3 regions of the Chryseobacterium sp. AG363 genome follow, and region 1 is predicted to be linked to each of the others. Evidence: riboswitches for the same ligand, from Rfam matches in the RefSeq annotation. Region 1 holds a riboswitch; each other region holds the start of a gene.
What was found. A riboswitch is a leader RNA that binds a small molecule or an ion and turns the genes downstream of it on or off. The one in region 1 is predicted to bind cobalamin.

Region 1 (2,270 bases):
ATATAATTTTTCCCGGTTCCACTACTTGATTTAGGCTGATTTAACGAACCAAAAAATTGAAAATTCTCTTCCGTATAAGCTGCTTTAAGGGAATTACTGAACTTTGTTTTGTTCCAGTCCCAGGAAAGAAGGCTTCTTACACTTTGAGTTTTATATTTCGTTTTTGTTCCCGTTTCTTCATATACAGGAAAGCGTTGTGAAGAATCAAAAAACTGGCTCTGCCACGAAATTTTATGATCGTTTGTGATTTTATAGGATGCTCCTACATTGAACGTTGTATTGTAATAACTTCCGTTTCTGTTGATATAGTTCAGGTCACTTACCTTATAATCATTTTCACTTACAGAATAATTTCCAGAAGCCTTAAAACTGAACTTATCATTGCTGTAAGAACCTTTTATAAAGTTATTATAGGTATTAAAAGAAGCCACTTCAGAAAATAAAGAACCATGGAAGCCTTTATTAAAATCCAGGGTATTATTCAGGTGAATACTTCCCCCGATGGCACCACTCCCATATACTACACTTCCACCACCAGCTTTTATACCAATCTGATCATAGCCGAACAAAGCAATATTATTAATATCTCCCTGTCCCAGAAAATTAGAATTGATATTAATTCCATTCCACACAAAAGCAGTCTGCTGAGCGGTAGTTCCCCTGAAAGAAGGTGAAGAAACGGCACCACGGCCATTTTCTTTGATAAAAACCTGTGACTGAAATCTCAGAAGTTCAGAAAGATTACTGGAGTTTTTCTCAGCATCTTCTGCCGAAATTATTTTTACGGGATGAAAAAGTTTCACCCTAATCATCTGATTGTCGAAGACATAAACAGTATCGATGGCTTTCTCTTGTGCAAAAAGAAAACAGCCATAAGATGAAAAAAGCAGTACTAAAGATCTTTTTATATCCATACTTTTTTACTTTTCCTCCGAAAGCAATATGTTTTTTAATTATAATTCCGGCAGGTCTCCTGACTTTCGCATTCTGCACCTTCCCGTTATTAAACAGTGGTTTTTTGCAGAAACTTGAGTTGCGATTTACAGTTGCGGGGACAGTCCGGGAGTTACACCCGATTCCCTTTTCATTCCAAAATACTGGAAACCAAAATTTTTGCAAAGATAGTTTTTTATATGTATTCACCAAAAACCAGACTTTTCTATACACAACATGCTATCCTTTTGCTATATACACAAAAAAGAACGGCCGCTTTCAATATTGAAAACAGCCATTCATCCCACTACTTTACTATTTATATATGTTATTTTTTAATGAATTTATAAGTCTCTTGTTTTCCTCCCTTCATAGAGTATTGCAAAATATAATCTCCTTTTGACAGGGATGAAACATCAATCTGCCCTTCTACCGAATCAAATGATTTTACCTTTTGTCCCACCATATTATAAATTTCGGCTTTCTCTATTTTTCCTGTTCCTTTAAAATATAGAATATCAGTCACAGGATTAGGATAGACACCCATATTATTTTTCTCTTTCACTGCATCATTCACCGATAAAAATTGAGAAGTATCCAGATAAAAAGCGATCATCTGCCCTGAAGCATTCGTCCCTGATCCGGCAATTTTCTTTCCGTCCTGTGAAATGGCCAAAGGAAGCCCCATGGTTACTCCATTCGTTGCAATTCCCAAAGAGGCTGCATAATCATTCAGATTGATCCTTCCGGTAGCAGAAGTCCAGATAAAACCTTCCCCTGACATAGGAGGTGCTCCAAATGCTCTATAATATCCAATTACTTTTTTCCCATCAGCAGAAATCCCGGTGGCACCTCCTTTGAAGCTGAAAGAAGCATTAGGATGCGTTATATAAGTAAGTCCGCTCACAGCATTCCAGACATAGGGATTAGGATTTGCTGAGCCTATGATTGTATTTCCATCTGCAGAAATTCCTCCTGCTTCCCCTACATTATTTCCATTATTATCAGTAATAAAAGTTTCTACTCCATCCTGCCATTTAGCCCCACTTCTTGTTCCGGTTGGCTCATCCTGCCAACCTACAATTACTGTTCCTGCCGCATTGATTGCGTTTGCTCTGGAGCTGCGTCCTGCAACGATACTTCCCAGATCTACCATTCCGTTTGCTTCATCCCATTTCACAGCATGTGCATTTGCAGCAGTAAGAAAACCTAAACCTACAATCGTGCTTCCATTGGTAGTCATCCCCCAGGTTGAACTTACACTACCGTCCCATCCTGTAGGAACAAGCCCGCCTCTGTTTACCCAGGTCGAAGTAGCTACATCATAGGTTGATATC
Region 2 (2,270 bases), 2.0 Mb from region 1:
TCATCTAACTGTTCAGGATTTCTCACCAGATCAATATGCAATGTATTCACCGGAAGGGAAACAGCAATTGATGCATTATCTTTTAATCCGTCAAAATAAGTGGCAACGATAAATTTCAGTTTCGGAAAACGTTTTCTGATTTCGGCATACACAGAAAGATACGTTTCTTTGGCTTTTTCTGTTAAATCCAACGCCAGAAAAGGTTCATCAAACTGAATCCATTCCGCACCCTGGTCTTGAAGTTTGGTTAAAATCTCTGTATAGACTGGAAGAAGATTTCCAGCCAGATCCAATTTATCGAAGCCTTCTTCTTTTTCTTTTCCTAATAACAGATAAGAAACCAGTCCGATAATCACCGGTTTTGCATTGATTCCCGCTTGTTTTGCTCCGGCAAATTCATTGAAAATCTTATCTGAGCTCAGTTTAAACTGTTGATTTTTATAAAATTCCGGAACGATATAGTGATAGTTGGTATCGAACCACTTGGTCATTTCCATGGCAGTGATATCCAATCCGTCTTTCTGATATCCTCTTGCCATTGCAAAATAAAGATCCAATTCAGTATTATTCTTTTTAAGCACCACTTCATGGTAACGTGTTGGAATGGCTCCTACTACAAGGCTCATATCCAACACCTGATCATAGTATGAAAAATCATTACACGGGATAAGGTCTATCCCTGCTTCTTTCTGGATATTCCAGTTTTGGTTACAGATAGTTCTTCCGGTATTCAGAAGTTCTTCCAAAAGGATTTTACCTGACCAATACTGTTCGCAGGCTTTTTTGAGTTCTCTTTTGCTACCAATACGCGGATAGCCAAGGATGTGAGTTTGCATTTTTTAAAACTTTTTAATTAAACTTATTGGGAAAGTTCTTTAAAAGGCTTCGTAATGTTTTATCGGAAGAAGTTTCAGGAAAGTCATGACATAGCAGACAGCGTAATTTCCTTTACAAAAGAAAATACCCGAATCCGATATATCATCTGTATGACCCCAAAGCTTCAGACCGCGAAAGCATTGTCAATTCAGTAAAGGCAGGTCTCCTGACTTGTAACAGTTTCCGTCATCCTTCCCGCTTTTGGCAGTGGATCTGCAAGGACAGAAACCTTTGGTGTGTTACTTACAGTTGCGCGACAGCTCGTGATTTGCACACGATTCCCTATTAATCTACGTTAAGTAAAACCTTTTCTGTTTGATGAAGTATCTGTAAAGAACTGTACTTTTACCTTTAACTATGGTCATCAGTAAAAGTTTTTAATTTTGTGTAAAATTAGCAATACAGAATAAAAATACAATTATTATCAAATAATTAAGCAAATTAAACTTTTAAAAACAAAAATAAAAGCATAAAATTCTGTACATTTGAATGTTTTAATCATTTAAAAGAATAATATTCTGTGGAACAATTCGATGATAAGGACTTACAGCTGCTAAGGCTGCTCCAGAAAAATGCTAAACTCACCGTTAAGGAACTTGCGAAAGAGGTAAATCTTTCTACCTCACCTGTTTTTGAAAGGGTAAAAAGGCTTGAACAGGAAGGTTTTGTTAAAAGATATGCGGCCGTTCTTGATGCCGAAAAACTGAATCGCGGATTTACGGTTTTCTGCCAGATCAAGCTCAAAATTCACGACAGATCGGTAGGTTATGATTTTGTAAAGGAGATTTTAGAAATCGAAGAAGTTGCCGAATGTTACAATATTTCCGGGGATTTTGATTTCCTTCTGAAAGTTCAGGTACGGGATATGAAGCATTATCAGGATTTTGTATTCAATAAGCTTGGATCTGTGGATTCCATAGGGAGTACCCACAGTACGTTTGTGATGGCTGAGGTAAAGAATAACCATGGGCTGACTATTTAATGGAATAAAACCGGAAAACCTATTTATTCTTCAATCCATTTTCTGAACGAGGAAGTATTGCTTTGGCTTGTGACAAGATGATCTTTCTGCCCTTTTATCTGAACGGAAAGTGTATTTTTATTGTATCGCTCTATTCTTTCAATATGATGTTTCTGAACAAGCTCACTACGGTTGATCCTGAAAAAATCAGAAGGATTTAACTGCATTTCAATTTCTTTTAAAGTAGATTCATTCAACAGATGTTTTTTTCCTGCTGTATCAAAAGCAAAAACAACTCCTTCTTCTGCTCCAAAGAAAGAGATCTCTTCCGTATTGATAAAATAAAGCCCCTGATGTGAACTGACAGTGAATCTTTTCTTATAATTTTTCTGTGTATTGTTGTTGTTCAGCATTTGCTGAAGTTTTGCCAAAA
Region 3 (2,270 bases), on a different contig from region 1:
GTGATGCCTGTGGCTGTGCAGCAGGAAATGGATCTTCCGGCTTTGAATCTTTGCTGAATCCACAGTTTATCGGAATCAAATACTTTGCACAGCATTACAAAGCCAAGGAAAACTTATTTGTAAAAGACCTCACGCAGGATCAGTATTTCAATACGTTGCAGCTGTGGGGGAAGATTCCACTGACTAAAAAACTAAGTGTTTATGCAAGTCTGCCCTTCCATTTCCATGAAAAGAAAACGATGCAGGGAGATATCAGAATCAATGGAATAGGAGATTTAAACCTGATGGGAATTTACCAGCTGATGAGCTCTAAAGATAATTTCCATCATCTGAGCGGAGGTTTGGGCTTGAAAATTCCACTCGGGAAGTTTGATGAAAAAGGGGCATCCGGTGTCAACCCAAGCTTTCAGCTGGGAACCGGAAGCTGGGATTATCAGGCCGCTTTGAATTATAAGTTTCAGAAAAATAAAGTAGCTGTACTGGTCAATACAGATTACACCATTAAAACAGAGAACAGGAAAAATTACCGTTTTGGAAACCAATGGAACTATGCAGCAACAGGTTTTTATCAGGTTGCAGGAAATGAAAAGTCCATTTTTTCTGTAAAAACAGGGGTTCAGGGTGAAGTCTACGCTCAGAACAAACAGTTTGATGAGGCACTGCCGAATACTGCTGGTAGTGCTTTGTACGGAAAACTGGGATTTGAAGCCTCTTACAAAAAGCTGAGCCTGGGAAGTGAAATCATGCTTCCCATGTACACGCATCTGGCGGGAGGAGATATTGAAGCTCAATCAAGATTCAGTATTTTTCTGAATATTGGAATTTAAAGCGACACCCCCAATAAATGATGTTAAAGCTCCTTCGGGAGCTTTAATTGTTTATAAATCATGATTTTAGTTGGGGATTAGGAATAATTATTTATCTTTGCCGGAATTTGGTGAGCCGTAAAAAGCTCTTAAAAGGGAATCCGGTGAAAATCCGGGACAGACCCGCTGCTGTAAGCTCCGCACCAAAGTTTTTGAAGAATATATCCACTGTTTTTTAATGGGAAGGATTTCAAAAATGGAGTAAGTCAGAAGACCTGCCAGAAAAATAATCGTTTGACGCTTTCGTGGAATAAAGCTTAGGACATCAATGATTCTGTGCAGTGACTGCTGTGCTTTGTCGTTGTATTCTTATATCCATTAGCGTCTTCATTACCCTAAATGAGCTAATGGCGGCAAAACTAACTACTTCTGCAATTCATAAAGCTGTTTTCACACTACTGGTGATCACATCTCAACTTTTGTCTTCCCAAACCAGGAAGAAAGACAGTCTTCAGGAAGAGACCATTAAAGGAATCAATCTTTACAAAAAGAATTTTAAAGAAATCCTTCCTGCACAAACCCTACAGGGCGAGCAGCTGGAAAGACTGAACAGCCATTCCGTTGCAGATGCTTTACGATATTTTTCTGGTGTTCAGATCAAAGATTATGGAGGATTGGGTGGTTTGAAAACCATTAATATCCGAAGTATGGGAAGCCAGCATGTAGGGGTTTTCTATGATGGAATTCAACTGGGGAATGCCCAAAACGGACTGGTAGACTTGGGAAGATATTCTTTGGACGATCTGGAAGAAATATCATTGTACAATGGTCAGAAAAGTGAGATCTTCCAGCCAGCAAAGGACTTCGGCTCTTCAGGATCTATCTATTTACAGCCTAAAACTCCTGTATTTAAAGGGAATAGGAAAACCAATCTTGTTATAAGAGCAAAAAGTGCATCTATTGATCTTTTTAATCCTTCATTCCGATTGGAACAGAAGATTTCAGACATGGTTTCTGCCAGCTTCAGTGGAGAGTTTATGCAGAGTGACGGAATTTACAGATTTCGGTATGCGAAAAAATATCCAGACGGGCAGCAGGCCTATGATACCATTGCAAAGAGACAGGATTCAGATATTCAGGCAAAACGTTTTGAAACTTCTTTAAACGGAACTTTAAATAACGGAAGCTGGAATATCCGTGGCTACGGTTATATTTCAAACCGCGGAATGCCGGCTCCTATTGTGAACGGACGTTTCGGAGGAAGAGGAGCGAGACTTTCCGATGAGAATTATTTTGTACAGGCCAATCTGAGAAAAAAGCTGTTTCCGAAATTTGAAACGCAGCTGAAAGCAAAATTTGCTTACGATTATACTCATTTCATGGATACGGTTCGTTCGCAGTCTATTATTTATACCGATAATACTTACATCCAAAGGGAACTTTATCTTTCTTCATCCAATATTT

Region 2: linked by a shared signal. The riboswitch ahead of metE (5-methyltetrahydropteroyltriglutamate--homocysteine S-methyltransferase) and the one ahead of DEU39_RS11395 (TonB-dependent receptor plug domain-containing protein) in region 1 are both predicted to bind cobalamin.
Region 3: linked by a shared signal. The riboswitch ahead of DEU39_RS15550 (TonB-dependent receptor plug domain-containing protein) and the one ahead of DEU39_RS11395 (TonB-dependent receptor plug domain-containing protein) in region 1 are both predicted to bind cobalamin.

What each region holds. Positions count from the first base shown of each region.
Region 1 is NZ_RAQF01000002.1:2,516,819-2,519,088, forward strand. It holds gene DEU39_RS11395 (TonB-dependent receptor plug domain-containing protein) at 1-914, opposite strand, end outside; cobalamin riboswitch at 946-1,124, opposite strand; gene DEU39_RS11400 (T9SS type A sorting domain-containing protein) at 1,262-2,270, opposite strand, start outside.
Region 2 is NZ_RAQF01000002.1:541,389-543,658, reverse strand. It holds gene metE (5-methyltetrahydropteroyltriglutamate--homocysteine S-methyltransferase) at 1-836, opposite strand, end outside; cobalamin riboswitch at 1,015-1,201, opposite strand; gene DEU39_RS02435 (Lrp/AsnC family transcriptional regulator) at 1,397-1,858, shown strand; gene DEU39_RS02430 (LytR/AlgR family response regulator transcription factor) at 1,882-2,270, opposite strand, start outside.
Region 3 is NZ_RAQF01000003.1:585,439-587,708, forward strand. It holds gene DEU39_RS15545 (transporter) at 1-827, shown strand, start outside; cobalamin riboswitch at 919-1,104, shown strand; gene DEU39_RS15550 (TonB-dependent receptor plug domain-containing protein) at 1,214-2,270, shown strand, end outside.